2 regions of the Citrobacter sp. KH_055_1 genome follow, and region 2 is predicted to be linked to the other one. Evidence: predicted binding sites of a transcription regulator. Region 2 holds the regulator's gene; the other holds the start of a gene.

Region 1 (9,148 bases), 1.8 Mb from region 2:
GCGTTCGCACACTACCGTTGGTAATCCCTTCGGAGTAATAGTCACCAGGCGGGCGCTTCCTGTAAGCAGCCCGCTTTGGGCTACTTAAATTGAACGCCTAAAAGATAAACGAGGAATCAAATGGCTCGTACAACACCCATCGCGCGCTACCGTAACATCGGTATCAGTGCGCACATCGACGCCGGTAAAACCACTACTACCGAACGTATTCTGTTCTACACCGGTGTAAACCATAAAATCGGTGAAGTTCATGACGGCGCAGCCACCATGGACTGGATGGAACAGGAGCAGGAGCGTGGTATTACTATCACCTCCGCAGCGACTACTGCATTCTGGTCTGGTATGGCCAAGCAGTATGAACCGCATCGCGTAAACATCATCGACACCCCGGGGCACGTTGACTTCACAATCGAAGTAGAACGTTCCATGCGTGTGCTTGATGGTGCAGTAATGGTTTACTGCGCAGTTGGTGGTGTTCAGCCGCAGTCTGAAACCGTATGGCGTCAGGCTAACAAATATAAAGTTCCACGCATTGCGTTCGTTAACAAAATGGACCGTATGGGTGCGAACTTCCTGAAAGTTGTTGGTCAGATCAAAACCCGTCTGGGCGCGAACCCTGTTCCGCTGCAGTTGGCTATTGGTGCTGAAGAACATTTCACCGGTGTTGTTGACCTGGTGAAAATGAAAGCCATCAACTGGAACGAAGAAGACGCAGGCGTAACCTTCACTTATGAAGATATTCCGGCAGACATGCAGGAACTGGCTGAAGAATGGCACCAGAACCTGATCGAGTCCGCTGCAGAAGCTTCAGAAGAGCTGATGGAGAAATACCTCGGTGGTGAAGAACTGACTGAAGAAGAGATCAAGACTGCTCTGCGTCAGCGCGTTCTGAACAACGAAATCATCCTGGTAACCTGTGGTTCTGCGTTCAAGAACAAAGGTGTTCAGGCGATGCTGGATGCGGTAATTGATTACCTGCCATCCCCAATCGACGTACCTGCGATCAACGGTATTCTGGACGACGGTAAAGATACTCCGGCTGAGCGTCACGCTAGCGATGAAGAGCCGTTTGCTGCTCTGGCATTCAAAATCGCTACCGACCCGTTCGTGGGTAACCTGACCTTCTTCCGCGTGTACTCTGGCGTGGTTAACTCCGGTGATACTGTTTACAACCCAGTGAAATCGGCTCGTGAACGTTTTGGTCGTATCGTACAGATGCACGCCAACAAGCGTGAAGAGATCAAAGAAGTTCGCGCGGGCGATATCGCGGCTGCGATCGGTCTGAAAGATGTGACAACTGGTGACACCATTTGTGATCCAGACCACGTGATCATTCTGGAGCGTATGGAATTCCCTGAGCCGGTAATCTCCATCGCGGTAGAACCGAAAACCAAAGCTGACCAGGAAAAAATGGGTCTGGCTCTGGGCCGTCTGGCTAAAGAAGACCCGTCTTTCCGCGTATGGACTGACGAAGAATCTAACCAGACCATTATCGCCGGTATGGGTGAGCTGCACCTCGACATCATCGTTGACCGCATGAAGCGTGAATTCAACGTTGAAGCGAACGTCGGTAAACCTCAGGTTGCTTACCGTGAAGCGATTCGCGCGAAAGTTACCGATATCGAAGGTAAACACGCTAAGCAGTCTGGTGGTCGCGGTCAGTACGGTCATGTTGTTATCGACATGTACCCGCTGGAGCCGGGTTCAAACCCGAAAGGCTACGAGTTCATCAACGACATCAAAGGTGGTGTAATTCCTGGCGAATACATCCCGGCCGTTGATAAAGGCATCCAGGAACAGCTGAAATCTGGCCCGCTGGCTGGCTATCCGGTTGTTGATCTGGGCGTGCGTCTGCACTTCGGTTCTTACCATGACGTTGACTCCTCTGAGCTGGCGTTTAAACTGGCTGCTTCTATCGCCTTCAAAGATGGCTTTAAGAAAGCGAAACCTGTTCTGCTTGAGCCGATCATGAAGGTTGAAGTAGAAACGCCGGAAGAGAACACTGGTGACGTCATCGGTGACCTTAGCCGTCGTCGTGGTCAGTTGAAAGGTCAGGAATCTAACGCTACTGGTGTTCAGATTCATGCTGAAGTTCCGCTGTCTGAAATGTTCGGATATGCAACTCAGCTGCGTTCTCTGACCAAAGGTCGTGCATCTTACTCTATGGAATTCCTGAAGTATGATGATGCGCCGAACAACGTTGCTCAGGCCGTAATCGAAGCCCGCGGTAAATAAGCCGCAGGTTAAAAACCAAAATCCCGTGCTCTCTCTATAAGGGGAGAGCACTATAGTAAGGAATATAGCCGTGTCTAAAGAAAAATTTGAACGTACAAAACCGCACGTTAACGTCGGCACCATCGGCCACGTTGACCACGGTAAAACTACTCTGACCGCTGCAATCACCACCGTACTGGCTAAAACCTACGGCGGTTCTGCTCGTGCATTCGATCAGATCGATAACGCACCGGAAGAAAAAGCACGTGGTATCACCATCAACACTTCTCACGTTGAATATGACACCCCGTCTCGCCACTACGCACACGTAGACTGCCCGGGCCACGCCGACTATGTTAAAAACATGATCACCGGTGCTGCGCAGATGGACGGCGCGATCCTGGTTGTTGCTGCGACTGACGGCCCGATGCCGCAGACTCGTGAGCACATCCTGCTGGGTCGTCAGGTTGGCGTTCCGTACATCATCGTGTTCCTGAACAAATGCGACATGGTTGATGACGAAGAGCTGCTGGAACTGGTAGAAATGGAAGTTCGTGAACTTCTGTCTCAGTACGATTTCCCGGGCGACGATACTCCGATCGTTCGTGGTTCTGCTCTGAAAGCGCTGGAAGGCGAAGCTGAGTGGGAAGCTAAAATCGTTGAACTGGCTGGCTACCTGGATTCTTACATCCCGGAACCAGAGCGTGCGATTGACAAGCCGTTCCTGCTGCCTATCGAAGACGTATTCTCCATCTCCGGCCGTGGTACTGTTGTTACCGGTCGTGTAGAGCGCGGTATCGTTAAAGTTGGCGAAGAAGTTGAAATCGTTGGTATCAAAGAGACTGCTAAGTCTACCTGTACTGGCGTTGAAATGTTCCGCAAACTGCTGGACGAAGGCCGTGCTGGTGAGAACGTTGGTGTTCTGCTGCGTGGTATCAAACGTGAAGAAATCGAACGTGGTCAGGTACTGGCTAAGCCGGGCTCTATCAAGCCGCACACCAAGTTCGAATCTGAAGTTTATATCCTGTCCAAAGACGAAGGCGGCCGTCATACTCCGTTCTTCAAAGGCTACCGTCCGCAGTTCTACTTCCGTACTACTGACGTGACGGGTACCATCGAACTGCCGGAAGGCGTAGAGATGGTAATGCCGGGCGACAACATCAAAATGGTTGTTACCCTGATCCACCCGATCGCGATGGACGACGGTCTGCGTTTCGCAATCCGTGAAGGCGGCCGTACTGTTGGTGCGGGCGTTGTTGCTAAAGTTCTGAGCTAATTACTCGTTAATTAGTTTTGAATTGAAAAGGGCGCTTAGGCGCCCTTTTTGCTGCCTGATATTTGACACCTGTAATATTTATTCGCATTTTTCGCAAGCCGCGTCGGCATACAAACAGTATTGTGCTATTGTAATCATAACTATTCTCATTTACACTTTGCGCATAAATTGAACGGGAGCGATCATGTACGTTTGTTTGTGTAATGCGATAAGTGATAAAAAAATTCGTCAGGCTGTTCGCCAGTTTCATCCGCAATCTTTTCAACAATTACGAAAATTTATTCCTGTTGGAAATCAATGTGGTAAATGCATTCGCGCTGCGCGTGAAGTGATGCAAGATGAATTAACACAAATGCCAGAATTTAAAGAGATCGCCTAAGTCACACTCTTTTTTTTGACATCCCTGTAGCCCCATCTACGCTCTAAGAGTGGAAGCGGAGGGACTATAAAATGAAAGGTGATGTTAAAATCATAAGTTATCTCAATAAACTATTGGGAAATGAGCTTGTCGCGATCAACCAGTATTTTCTTCATGCCCGAATGTTTAAAAACTGGGGGCTGACTCGGCTCAATGATGTTGAGTACCATGAATCTATTGATGAGATGAAACACGCCGATAAATACATCGAGCGTATTTTGTTTTTAGAAGGGCTCCCAAATTTACAGGACTTGGGTAAGTTGGGGATTGGCGAAGACGTTGAGGAGATGCTTCAGTCAGATCTTCGACTTGAGCTGGATGGCGCAAAAGATTTACGTGAAGCCATTGCCTATGCCGATAGCGTTCATGACTATGTCAGTCGGGATATGATGATAGAGATCCTCACCGACGAAGAAGGGCATATCGACTGGCTCGAAACGGAGCTGGATCTGATTGGAAAACTGGGATTGCAAAATTACCTGCAGTCGCAAATTAAAGTCAGTGACTAAAAGCCCCGTACCAGATTTACCCCGCCAATAATAAAACCCGCAGCCGCCAGATAGGGTCCAAAAGGCAGCGGGTTTTTTAGTCCTTTTTTTCCGTATCTTACATAATCAGCTCCCATCATGCAGCACGCTAAACAAGCCGCAAGGAAGACCAATAGTGGTAATGATTCCCACCGATGCCAGGCACCCAATGCGGCGAGGAATTTTACATCACCATAGCCTAATCCCTCATACCGCCGCACCAGGCGATAGCTCCAGTAGATCAGCGAAAATGCGCTATAGCCTGCTATGGCTCCCCAAAGTGCGTCGGATAACAGTGCCGGTTTACAGCACTGGTAGTAAATAAGACCGCACCAGAGCAGAGGGCAGGTCAACTTGTCGGGTAATAACCCGGTACGTAAATCCTGGGCCCAAAGTAGCCCGCATAATGAAATGTAGAAAAACAGAAAGGGGAGGTCGGCGTACATGCGCGAATCCTTTGTGGAAATAGATGCCACCTTCAAGAAATCGTGCTGACCATACAAGGCTTGATTGCTCATTCTGTTGGCTTCCTTCCGGAGAAATTACGATGAACAAAAACCTCTGCATTCAGAGCGGAATCGGGCTCGCATTACTGGTTGAGTGATTAATATCTACACGGCACTTGCGTAAGGCTGAGATTTACGTATAATGCGCGGGCTTGTCTAATATTGACAGCGGTTCGATATGAGCCACCGGTACTGCGAAAGCGATACCAGACAATGTTCCCAATCGGGGAACTCTGTAAGAACGGTTACACTCTCCCATCAATCGTAATGGGTTTGAGGAGTAACTATTTCGTCTATAAAATAATTGGAGCTCTGGTCTCATGCAGAACCAAAGAATCCGTATCCGTTTGAAAGCGTTTGATCATCGTCTGATCGATCAATCAACCGCGGAAATCGTCGAGACTGCCAAGCGCACTGGTGCGCAGGTTCGTGGTCCGATCCCGCTGCCGACCCGCAAAGAGCGCTTTACCGTTCTGATCTCTCCGCACGTTAACAAAGACGCGCGTGATCAGTACGAAATTCGCACTCACAAGCGTCTGGTTGACATCGTTGAGCCAACTGAAAAAACCGTTGATGCTCTGATGCGTCTGGACCTGGCTGCCGGTGTAGACGTGCAGATCAGCCTGGGTTAATCAGGTCATCGAGCGATTGAGAGGTTGATACAATGATTGGTTTAGTCGGTAAAAAAGTGGGTATGACCCGCATCTTCACTGAAGATGGCGTATCTATCCCAGTAACCGTTATCGAAGTTGAAGCAAACCGCGTTACTCAGATCAAAGATCTGGCTAACGATGGCTATCGCGCTGTTCAGGTTACCACTGGTGCTAAAAAAGCTAACCGTGTAACCAAGCCGGAAGCTGGTCACTTTGCTAAAGCTGGCGTAGAAGCTGGCCGCGGCCTGTGGGAGTTCCGTCTGGCAGATGGTGAAGAATACACCGTTGGTCAGAACATTAGCGTTGAACTGTTTGCTGACGTTAAAAAAGTTGACGTAACCGGTACCTCTAAAGGTAAAGGTTTCGCTGGTACCGTTAAGCGCTGGAACTTCCGTACCCAGGACGCGACTCACGGTAACTCCTTGTCTCACCGCGTTCCGGGTTCTATCGGTCAGAACCAGACTCCGGGCAAAGTGTTCAAAGGCAAGAAAATGGCAGGTCAGATGGGTAACGAGCGTGTCACCGTTCAGAGCCTTGACGTAGTACGCGTTGACGCTGAGCGCAACCTGCTGCTGGTTAAAGGTGGTGTTCCGGGTGCGACCGGTTGCGACCTGATCGTTAAACCAGCTGTGAAGGCGTAAGGGGATAGCAATGGAATTAGTATTGAAAGACGCGCAGAGCGCGCTGACTGTTTCCGAAACTACCTTCGGTCGTGATTTCAACGAAGCGCTGGTTCACCAGGTTGTTGTTGCTTATGCAGCTGGTGCTCGTCAGGGTACTCGTGCTCAGAAGACTCGTGCTGAAGTAACTGGTTCAGGCAAAAAGCCGTGGCGCCAGAAAGGTACCGGCCGTGCGCGTTCAGGTTCTATCAAGAGCCCGATCTGGCGTTCCGGTGGCGTAACCTTCGCTGCTCGCCCGCAGGACCACAGTCAAAAAGTTAACAAAAAGATGTACCGCGGCGCGCTGAAAAGCATTCTGTCCGAACTGGTACGTCAGGATCGTCTGATCGTTGTCGAATCATTCTCTGTAGAAGCGCCTAAAACTAAGCTGCTGGCACAGAAACTGAAAGACATGGCTCTGGAAGATGTGCTGATCATCACCGGTGAGCTGGACGAAAACCTGTTCCTGGCTGCGCGCAACCTGCACAAGGTTGACGTACGCGATGCAACTGGTATCGACCCGGTTAGCCTGATCGCCTTCGACAAAGTCGTAATGACTGCTGATGCTGTTAAGCAAGTTGAGGAGATGCTGGCATGATTCGTGAAGAACGTTTGCTGAAGGTGCTGCGCGCACCGCACGTTTCTGAAAAAGCGTCTGCTGCGATGGAAAAAACCAATACCATCGTTCTCAAAGTTGCTAAAGACGCGACCAAAGCAGAAATCAAAGCTGCTGTGCAGAAACTGTTTGAAGTCGAAGTCGAAGTCGTTAACACCCTGGTTGTTAAAGGGAAAGTTAAACGTCACGGACAGCGTATCGGTCGTCGTAGCGACTGGAAAAAAGCTTACGTCACCCTGAAGGAAGGCCAGAATCTGGACTTCGTCGGCGGCGCTGAGTAAGTCGGAGGAGTAATACAATGGCAGTTGTTAAATGTAAACCGACATCTCCGGGTCGTCGCCACGTTGTTAAAGTGGTCAACCCAGAGCTGCACAAGGGCAAACCTTTTGCTCCGCTGGTTGAAAAAAACAGCAAATCCGGTGGTCGTAACAACAATGGCCGTATCACCACTCGTCACATCGGTGGTGGTCACAAGCAGGCTTATCGTATCGTTGACTTCAAACGCAACAAAGACGGTATCCCGGCAATTGTTGAACGTCTTGAGTACGATCCGAACCGTTCCGCGAACATCGCGCTGGTTCTGTACAAAGACGGCGAACGTCGTTACATCCTGGCCCCTAAAGGCCTGAAAGCTGGCGACCAGGTTCAATCTGGCGTTGATGCTGCAATCAAAGCAGGTAACACCCTGCCGATGCGCAATATCCCGGTTGGTTCTACCGTTCATAACGTAGAAATGAAACCAGGTAAAGGCGGTCAGCTGGCACGTTCCGCTGGTACTTACGTTCAGATCGTTGCTCGTGATGGTGCTTATGTCACCCTGCGTCTGCGTTCTGGTGAAATGCGTAAAGTCGAAGCAGACTGCCGTGCAACTCTGGGCGAAGTTGGCAATGCTGAGCATATGCTGCGCGTTCTGGGTAAAGCAGGTGCTGCACGCTGGCGTGGTGTTCGTCCTACCGTTCGCGGTACTGCGATGAACCCAGTCGATCACCCACATGGTGGTGGTGAAGGTCGTAACTTTGGTAAGCACCCGGTAACTCCGTGGGGCGTTCAGACCAAAGGTAAGAAGACCCGCAGCAACAAGCGTACTGATAAATTCATCGTACGTCGCCGTAGCAAATAATTTTAGAGGATAAGCCATGCCACGTTCTCTCAAGAAAGGTCCTTTTATTGACCTGCACTTGCTGAAGAAGGTAGAGAAAGCGGTGGAAAGCGGAGACAAGAAGCCCCTGCGCACTTGGTCCCGTCGTTCAACGATCTTTCCTAACATGATCGGTTTGACCATCGCTGTCCATAATGGTCGTCAGCACGTTCCGGTATTTGTTTCCGACGAAATGGTCGGTCACAAACTGGGTGAATTCGCACCGACTCGTACTTATCGCGGCCATGCTGCTGATAAAAAAGCGAAGAAGAAATAAGGTAGGAGGAAGAGATGGAAACTTTAGCTCAACATCGCCATGCTCGTTCTTCTGCTCAGAAGGTTCGCCTTGTTGCAGACCTGATTCGCGGTAAGAAAGTGTCGCAGGCTCTGGATATTCTGACCTACACCAATAAGAAAGCGGCTGTACTGGTTAAGAAAGTCCTGGAATCTGCCATTGCTAACGCTGAACACAACGATGGCGCTGACATTGACGATCTGAAAGTTACGAAAATTTTCGTAGACGAAGGCCCTAGCATGAAGCGCATTATGCCGCGTGCAAAAGGTCGTGCAGATCGCATCCTGAAGCGCACCAGCCACATTACTGTGGTTGTGTCCGATCGCTGAGACTCTGGAGACTAGCAATGGGTCAGAAAGTACATCCTAATGGTATTCGCCTGGGTATTGTAAAACCATGGAACTCAACCTGGTTTGCGAACACCAAAGAATTCGCTGACAACCTGGACAGCGATTTTAAAGTACGTCAGTACCTGACTAAGGAACTGGCTAAAGCGTCTGTATCTCGTATCGTTATCGAGCGTCCGGCTAAGAGCATCCGTGTGACCATTCACACCGCTCGCCCGGGTATCGTTATCGGTAAGAAAGGCGAAGACGTAGAAAAACTGCGCAAAGTCGTAGCTGATATTGCTGGCGTTCCTGCCCAGATCAATATCGCCGAAGTGCGTAAGCCTGAACTGGACGCAAAATTAGTTGCTGACAGCATCACTTCTCAGCTGGAACGTCGTGTTATGTTCCGTCGTGCTATGAAGCGTGCTGTACAGAACGCAATGCGTCTGGGCGCTAAAGGTATTAAAGTTGAAGTTAGCGGCCGTCTGGGCGGCGCGGAAATCGCACGTACCGAATG
Region 2 (9,148 bases):
TTGGTTTGATTACCATTTTTCAGCAGCGTCTGTTCATCCGCTGCAAAATAGACGCGCGTGCGACCATGCAACGATTCTGTTGCCTCGGCAAACGCGTGTTGATCCAGTGAATAGAGTGTAGACAGCACCAGCATAAAGCGATTCACTGCTTTTTTCTGTTCCGCATATTCATCGGAAAGCAGCAGTTCACGCATGGCGCGCACTTTGTCTTTTACAGGGTTAACCGGCTTGGCTTCCACGACAGGTTGCACGGCGCGGACGTCTTTCACCACCGGCGTGGCAGGCTGTGATGCAGCGGAAAACTTCAACATACGCCGTAAAATGTCGGATGCGCTCTCGCCGATATGCTTGGTATGGCTGGCAATATAGCTATAGAGTTCATCATCAACTTCAATCGTTTTCATCTTAATCCAGTGCGGTGTTTAGCTGAATACAAGTTGTTGGGACTGTACACGCGTAGTGTAAAGGCAAATCCCAACAGCGGATAGCGTCAAGCCCGATGGCCGGAAAAACTCGGAGTAACCGTAGTTGTTGCAGCCGTGTGGCAGAATGGTCAACATGATACCCTAACCCGCTAGCGTGAAAAAAAGAACTTTGCCATGAAATTGAATATCCGAGCGCAATCTGCACAAAACCTGCACAATAATTCTCCCATCGTCCTGGTGCACGGGCTGTTTGGCAGCCTGGACAATCTGGGCATACTGGCCCGCTCTCTGGTTGTCGATCACAATATCATCCAGGTTGATATGCGAAATCATGGCCTCTCCCCCCGTTCTCCGGAGATGAACTACCCGGCGATGGCGCAAGATCTGCTGGATACGTTGGATGCCCAACAGATAGAAAAAGCCACCTTTATTGGCCATTCAATGGGGGGCAAAGCCGTGATGGCGCTAACCGCCCTGGCACCGGAACGTATCGATAAGCTGGTGGCTATCGATATTGCCCCGGTTGATTACCAGGTCCGCCGTCACGATGAGATATTTGCGGCGATTAATGCGGTGACGGATGCAGAAGCCGCGTCGCGCCAGCAGGCGGCTAGCGTGATGCGCCAACATCTTAAAGAAGAAGGCGTGATCCAGTTTCTGCTGAAATCATTTATAGACGGTGAATGGCGCTTTAACGTCCCGGTATTGTGGGATCAGTATCCGCATATTGTCGGCTGGGAAACCATTCCGGCCTGGGATCACCCGGCGCTGTTCATCCCTGGGGGGAACTCACCGTACGTTACTGAAGCGTATCGAGCCCCATTGCTGGCGCAATTTCCCCAGGCACGGGCACATGTTATTGCCGGCGCGGGCCATTGGGTGCATGCAGAAAAACCCGAAGCCGTGCTGCGCGCCATCCGTCGTTATCTGACAGAACAGGCTAACTGATTAAAAACTCAGCGTCCGCGCGCGATTACGTGCGTGGGCGTTGGCGCGCCTCCCCTGCTGATGTATGATGGCGCGCTATCCATCCGGGCAGACGCCTGGCTGATTGTTTCCCCGAAGTCACCAAGATCATGGCCAAAGAACAAACGGACCGTACGACATTAGATCTGTTCGCGCAGGAGCGTCGCCCGGGACGACCCAAAACCAATCCGCTTTCGCGTGATGAACAGTTACGTATTAACAAACGTAATCAGCTTAAACGCGACAAAGTTCGTGGGCTTAAGCGTGTCGAACTGAAACTGAACGCCGACGCCGTTGACGCGCTGAATGAGCTGGCTGATGCGCGTAATATGAGCCGCAGTGAACTCATTGAAGAAATGCTGATGATCCAACTCGCCACATTGCGTGGTCAGGCATAGTCTGAAATTCTGCTCTATACCCTAAATAATTCGAGTTGCATCAAGGCGGCGACGCAGCGAATCTCCAGGAGTGTACATAAGTACGTGACTGGGGTGAGCGAGGAAAGCCAACGCACATGCAGCTTGAAGTATGACGGGTATAAATCATAAATCGTGTAGCACAGAGTGCAGTCCAGCGTGTTTGCTGTTTCCGCATGCCTGACTGTTCTGCTATGATTGCCCTTATCCGTGGGCAATGCGCCACCACCATTTCAATAAGTTTCAAGAGGTTATTTTACTCATGGCAATCACTGGCATCTTTTTCGGCAGCGACACCGGTAATACCGAAAACATCGCAAAAATGATTCAAAAACAGCTTGGTAAAGACGTTGCCGATGTACATGACATTGCAAAAAGCAGCAAAGAAGACCTGGAAGGGTATGACATTCTGCTGCTCGGCATCCCGACCTGGTACTACGGCGAAGCGCAGTGTGACTGGGACGACTTCTTCCCGACCCTCGAAGACATTGATTTTAACGGTAAACTGGTTGCTTTGTTTGGCTGTGGCGATCAGGAAGATTACGCAGAATATTTCTGCGATGCGTTAGGCACGATTCGCGACATCATCGAACCGCGCGGCGCAACCATCGTCGGTCACTGGCCAACGGCGGGTTACCACTTTGAAGCATCCAAAGGTTTGGCTGACGACGACCACTTTGTCGGCCTGGCTATCGATGAAGATCGCCAGCCTGAACTGACCGCAGAACGCGTTGAAAAATGGGTTAAGCAGATTTCAGCGGAACTGCATCTCGACGAGATTATTAACGCCTAATTTCGTGCGGCGCAGATCTTCATCTGTGCCGCATCAATAGATAAAACCAATCAAAATAATTGCTACAAATTTGTAACTTTCTCGCCTGACCCTGTACAATGGCTGGATGCCAATCGGGTATTGCACAGTGTGTTTGTTGGCGATACCACGTTTTGATTAACAATATTTGCCAGAGGCTTGCAGTTTTCATTTAGGCGTGGCAGTTCTATAATGATACGCATTATCTCAAGTGCATTTTCTGTCACTTCTTTTAATGAAGTGAACCGTTTAGCTACAGGACAGATTCCGCATGACTGACAACAATACCGCATTAAAGAAGGCTGGCCTGAAAGTAACGCTTCCTCGTTTAAAAATTCTGGAAGTTCTTCAGGGACCGGATAACCATCACGTCAGTGCGGAAGACTTATATAAACGCCTGATCGACATGGGTGAAGAGATTGGTCTGGCGACCGTGTATCGCGTGCTGAACCAGTTTGATGATGCCGGTATCGTAACCCGCCATAATTTCGAAGGGGGCAAGTCCGTCTTCGAACTGACTCAACAGCATCATCACGATCACCTGATTTGCCTCGACTGTGGCAAAGTGGTCGAATTCAGCGATGACTCTATCGAAGCGCGCCAGCGTGAGATTGCCACTAAACATGGTATTCGTTTAACGAATCATAGCCTCTATCTTTACGGCCACTGCGCTGAAGGCGATTGCCGCGAAGATGAGCATGCGCACGACGGTGTTGCAAAATAAGTTTTGAATCACGTCAGTCCCCCGCTCAACGTTGAGCCGGGGATTAACGTATCAGTAAAATTTAAGTACGAAATAGTCACAATCACCGCCAACCATCCGCCGACTATCCGCAAAATGTGATAACCTCCCCCGCGGTTAAATCAAAATAACACGCGTAGAAAACGTGATGGCTCAAAAACTCCAAATGAGCCATGATGTCCCACAACATTTTATTTTTGTTACTATTATATGCGCACCAGACGTTAGAACCCGCATGGAACAGTTAAGAGGCTCACGGTGTTAAAAGAAGAGATCTTTGCATTTTTGGCAGAAGAGACCCGTCATTTTTCTTTTGACTCGCTGGACGACTTTCATACGGCCCAAACGATGGCAGAACACTTCAATGTGAAGCGTAATACCATCAGCCACTATCTGAATCAGCTCATTGACGATAATCTGGTCATAAAACTGAATACCCGGCCCGTCTATTTTCTGCACAAAGCCGTTTTTGAAGAACAGTTTTTTCGTGTCAGTCAGTCCGTCTTCTCAGGCGCCGCTGAGCTAAAAAAGCATCAATATAAACAACAAGACACGTTTGCCGGATTGATCGGTTCCCAGGGAAGTTTAGTCCCCGTTATAGAAAAATTGAATACCGCGATCTGTTATCCCCCTCACGGTCTGTCAGTAATGCTGTATGGCCCGACCGGCAGCGGTAAGAGCATGCTGGCACAATTATCCTGGCAGCGAGCTGTGGAGAAGAAAATCCTGCCCCCCACCGCGCCATTTATTGCGTTCAATTGTGCTCAATATGCCAACAACCCTGAATTACTTTCGAGTCACCTCTTTGGCTATATCAAAGGTGCATTTACAGGGGCAGATAAAACCAGCGAAGGACTTCTGCAAAAAGCCGATGGAGGGGTGCTATTTCTGGATGAGATCCACCGCTTACATCCGGAGGGTCAGGAAAAGTTATTCACCTTTATGGATACCGGGCGTTTTCGTCGCATGGGGGAAAGCGAAAAAGAAATCAGCGCTCAGGTCAGACTGGTTTTCGCCACAACCGTCTCGCCCAAAGAGTATTTTCTGGACACGTTTATACGTCGTATCCCGCTGAATATTGCCATTCCTTCGTTGGAACAGCGCGGTGAAGCGGAAAAAATCCAGTTTATTTATGCCTTTTTCCTGCATGAGTCGAAACTGCTCAAGCGCAATATCAAACTGTCCCCACAGGTGCTGAACGTCTTAAAACGACACATCTACAGCGGAAATATCGGTGAATTAAAAAATACCATCACCTGCCTGAGTGCCACGCGTTTTGCAAAGTCTCAAGCAGATCAGTGCCTCTCTTTACACTTAGACGATCTACCAGACAGCTTTATGCCGCATGGTGTGCAAATTAATCACCAGGTTGTAGGAACCGCTGTCGTATTTACCCCTTCGATGACGCTACAGCAATTGGTTCTCCCTGTAGTACCGTTGAACTATTTTATTAGTGAATTCTGGGATAAGATCTTCAGCCTGTTTCAGCAAAATAGCGAAAATGTACTGCTCCCAGAAGTCTCTCGTGAAATCGATACGCTGTTCGATAAGATCATATTTAACCCAACGGCACAAAACGATCACCCGGCCATTTATTCACATCTCAATACTATCCAGGATATTGTTCAGCAGATAGAAAGCAAACATTCGGTCCAATTTAACGGTAATCGACTGTACGGCTTAGCATGGTATTTATTTACTAAAAATAAGCAGGGTAATGACGGCATCCTGGCGCATAAAAAAACGCTCAAAAATTTACATCAGTATATTAGCCAACATTTGGCAGAAGAGAACCTGATTGCGAGTATGTTATCAACACAGATCGCCCAGCGATTTGATCTCAAGATTACCCAGGAAGATGACGTTTTCTTCACGCTATATTTGAAAAGTATGAAGATGGTGACCGTTGCACCACGAACCAAAGCGGTCATTCTGGCACATGGCTATGCAACGGCCAGCAGTATTGCCAATGTCGTGAACCGCATGTTGGGTGAAACCCTTTTTGCCTCCTTCGATATGCCTATCGACACGGCCATCAAAGATATCGCCAGTAATATACTGCAGTACATTAATGATAATGATATGTCCAATGGGCTGGTCATTCTGGTAGATATGGGGTCGTTAACGGATATTTACTCTGAGTTCAATAAAAGCATCCATTTCCCTGTCGCCATTATTAATAATGTCTCCACGGCAATGGCGCTACACGTCGGTGAGTTATTATTAGATAACGCTCCGCTGGAAAGCATTGTTGAGAACGTCACCTCTTACCAAAAGAATGACAGTAAAATCATCTATTCAGAGCAGGTCAAACGTCCAGTAATCATTACCAGCTGCTATACCGGAATGGGTACGGCGCAGCGAATACAGACATTGCTGGAAGACAGTATTCCGAAAGAAGCAGGGGTGGATGTTATCGCCTATGACCACCAGCTACTGCTTTCAGAGTCCTCCCGCCAGTCACTGTCTCAGTTCTATGACATTATTGCTGTTGTCGGAACAGCTAATCCGGATATCCCCTTTATTCCCTATATTTCATTGGATGACCTGATCAGCGGCCGGGGTGATGTTCGCCTGGAAACGGTTTTCCAGGGCATTGCTGATACCGATATGATTCAGACCATCAACGACAGATTGGTACATAACTTTTCGCTCAAGCGGGTCATCGCTCAGTTGACGATTCTGGATACCGGAAAAATCCTTGAGCACCTTGATATCTGTATCAGTACTCTCGAAAGATTACTCAAAAAACGCTTAGCCAATGAGACGAAGATTAACCTGTATGTCCATGCCAGCTGCATGCTGGAACGTTTGATTCGTCAGATTCCTCTTGAGAACTACCCGGCACAGCAGACGCTTAGTCAAAGTGATAAAGAAACACTGTGCATGATTCAGGATGCCTTTAGTGTCATAGAAGATACCTATAGTGTCACCATTCCGTTCAGCGAAATCGGCTATATTTACGATATCATAAAATCAAATTAATCCTTTAAAATCATAATGATGGATTAACCCCCCCCCCATCTCACCTCCTTCCGCTTTGACATTAGCTGGCATGATTCCTGCTATCTCAATTCAGTCTCATCATTTATGGCGACACCTGTAGTGTCGTCACTCATTGTGGAGCATGGAGCGGTATGCGTAAGTTTTTGTTCGCCAGTCATGGCAGATTTGCTGATGGAATCAGGGATTCACTGGAAATGGTCGTGGGTAAAAATGAAGATATTTCCACGCTGTGTGCCTACACCGAGGATGTGCCTGATATCAAACTCAGCGTACAAAAATTCATGAGCACGTTGGGCAGCCAAGATGAAGCCATTGTGATCACCGATATCTCTAAGGGAAGCGTGACTAACGAGTTTATTACTCATCTTGACGATCCGCGCCTGCATTTAATCACTGGACTCAATTTACCGTTACTGATTGCATTGATTCTGGAAAACCCCGATACCGACGACACCCAAGCGCTAATTAGAACCGCCGTTCTGGAATCCAAAGAAACCATCCAGTACTGCAATGATGTGTTATTCAACAGCACCCCAAAATCAGATGATTTTTAATGCCAGGAGCGAACATGAAAAATAAAGTTGAAACGTTATTTGGTGACAATAAATTCATTCTTGCCATGCTGCATTTGAAAGGTGAAAACGACCGTGATGTCCTCGAAAATGCAAAAAAAGAGATCGCTATCTATCAACAAAATGGCGTAGATGCGGTGATTGTTGAAAACTATTTTGGCACCCCTGCACAAGTTGAAAGCGTGCTGCATTACCTCGACAGCACTCAACCGGGTATTACCTACGGCGTCAATCTGTTAGACGATGATAAGAAAGGGTTTGAGTTAGCCAAAAAATATCACGCCAGCTTTATCCAGTTAGATTCTGTTGCCGGACATTTGCCTGTCGATGAAGACCTCTCATTTGCCCAATTTATTGAGGAAAATCGTCGCAATGCTTCTTTTGCCGTATTCGGTGGTGTACGTTTCAAGTATCAACCCTACAAATCTGGACGCAGCTTGCAGGAAGACCTGACGCTAGGGATGCAACGCTGTGACGCCATTGTCGTCACCGGTGATGCCACCGGACAGGAAACAGATGAAGATAAAATCCGCGAATTCAGGGCCATCATTGGTGACTTTCCATTAATTATTGGTGCCGGGATCACCCTCGACAATTGTCAGCATCAGTTGACCATGGGTTCAGGTGCAGTGGTAGGAAGTTATTTCAAAGATACCTATAAAGACACCGGCGATGTCTGTGCCGAACACGTTTCACAGCTAATGCAAAAGGTTAAACAAAATGATTAAATTATTACGTGTAGACCATCGCTTATTACATGGCCAAGTAGCTTTTGCCTGGACTGCGGCGCTGCAGGCCGATTGCATTCTTATTGCCAATGATGACATCATCAATGATGAGTTAAAAATGACGGCCATGCGCCTGGCGCGACCGAATAACGTTAAATTGGTTATTAAAAATATTGCAGATTCGATCAAAGCCTTACAAAGCGGCGCGACAGAAAAATATAACCTCTTTATTGTTGTTGCATCGATTAATGATGCACACGCGTTGGCAATGGAATACGAAAAAATTGTCAGTATCAATCTGGGTGGGATTAAATCTGCACCGGGCACGCGTCAAATATCAAAAGCCATATTTATTACCGACCACGACGTTACACAATTAAAAGAACTGGATAACAAAGGTGTCGAACTTGAGATCAGGCAAGTACCGAACGATACCCGACTGAAAGCTATCGCCTTACTGGGATGAGGTAGTGGATATGAGCTTACTAATGCAATCCTTTTTATTGGGTGGTTTATCCTGTGTCGGTTACCTGGACTCCATCTTCGGTACCGCCATGCTCCGACGTCCGATCGTAATGGGGCCGTTGGTGGGGCTAATTATGGGCGATCTCACCAATGGCATCATTATTGGTTCGGCCATTGAACTTGTGCTGTTAGGCGCATTCCAGATTGGCGCATCTAATCCCCCTGATGTGACGTCTGGCGGTATTTTAGGCACCGCCTTTGCCATTGCCTCTGGGCAAAACGTGGCCACTGCCGTAGCTCTTGCGGTACCTATTGCTACGTTGGTATTGGTATTACAAAACGCCGTGTATATCTTTGTCTTGCCGATATTTTGCCGTCGCGCAGACAAACATGCGTTAAATGCCAATATCAGCGGCGTAGTCCGCATGCATATTTACTCTACCCTCGCCTGTTCCGTGCCGTTTGCGATTCTGGTTGGTTTTGCTTTTTATGTTGGGACGCCGGTGGTTAATGCCATTCTCGAATCGATCCCCAAAGATATTATGACGGGAATGACTATCGCCACGGGCATCTTACCGGCGCTCGGTTTTGCCATGCTGGCGAGAATGATCATCAACAAAAAAGTATTCCCCTATTTCTTCTTTGGTTTTCTACTAGCGGCATATTTAAAACTACCGCTGGTCGGGATCGCCCTGTTTGGCCTGTTCCTCGCAATCGTACTCGTTAATAACGAAGCAAAAAAACAAGAGGTCATCGATGACAACGAATTCTGATGTCAAAATTACCAAACGCGATCTCTGGAGCGTCTATTTCCGCTCATTGACCATGGAATCGTCATGGAACTATGAGCGTATGATGCATATGGGTTATACCTTTTCGATGGTGCCCATTATCCGTAAAACGTGTAAAACCGACCAGGAAATCTCCGACGCGCTGGTCCGGCATTTGGAGTTTTTTAATACCACGCCTCACTTGTCGACGCTGCCGCTGGGGATTACGTCCGCCATGGAAGAGCGC

What was found. Region 2 encodes Fur, which represses iron uptake genes when iron is present. Its sites were predicted from a motif close to ATAATAATGAGAACNACTATCAA; they were not measured.
Region 1: the regulator Fur is predicted to act here: its motif matches at 3,618-3,640, upstream of bfd (bacterioferritin-associated ferredoxin).

What each region holds. Positions count from the first base shown of each region.
Region 1 is NZ_CM174473.1:381,434-390,581, forward strand. It holds gene rpsG (30S ribosomal protein S7) at 1-24, shown strand, start outside; gene fusA (elongation factor G) at 121-2,235, shown strand; gene tuf (elongation factor Tu) at 2,306-3,490, shown strand; gene bfd (bacterioferritin-associated ferredoxin) at 3,675-3,869, shown strand; gene bfr (bacterioferritin) at 3,941-4,417, shown strand; gene AC3ITF_RS01860 (prepilin peptidase) at 4,414-4,881, opposite strand; gene rpsJ (30S ribosomal protein S10) at 5,262-5,573, shown strand; gene rplC (50S ribosomal protein L3) at 5,606-6,235, shown strand; gene rplD (50S ribosomal protein L4) at 6,246-6,851, shown strand; gene rplW (50S ribosomal protein L23) at 6,848-7,150, shown strand; gene rplB (50S ribosomal protein L2) at 7,168-7,989, shown strand; gene rpsS (30S ribosomal protein S19) at 8,006-8,284, shown strand; gene rplV (50S ribosomal protein L22) at 8,299-8,631, shown strand; gene rpsC (30S ribosomal protein S3) at 8,649-9,148, shown strand, end outside.
Region 2 is NZ_CM174473.1:3,317,433-3,326,580, forward strand. It holds gene seqA (replication initiation negative regulator SeqA) at 1-404, opposite strand, end outside; gene ybfF (esterase) at 600-1,373, shown strand; gene ybfE (LexA regulated protein) at 1,502-1,789, shown strand; gene fldA (flavodoxin FldA) at 2,070-2,600, shown strand; gene AC3ITF_RS15750 (ryhB-regulated fur leader peptide) at 2,811-2,897, shown strand; gene fur (ferric iron uptake transcriptional regulator) at 2,890-3,342, shown strand; gene AC3ITF_RS15760 (sigma-54-dependent transcriptional regulator) at 3,619-6,345, shown strand; gene AC3ITF_RS15765 (PTS sugar transporter subunit IIA) at 6,498-6,920, shown strand; gene AC3ITF_RS15770 (BtpA/SgcQ family protein) at 6,935-7,666, shown strand; gene AC3ITF_RS15775 (PTS sugar transporter subunit IIB) at 7,659-8,132, shown strand; gene AC3ITF_RS15780 (PTS mannose/fructose/sorbose/N-acetylgalactosamine transporter subunit IIC) at 8,143-8,904, shown strand; gene AC3ITF_RS15785 (PTS system mannose/fructose/sorbose family transporter subunit IID) at 8,888-9,148, shown strand, end outside.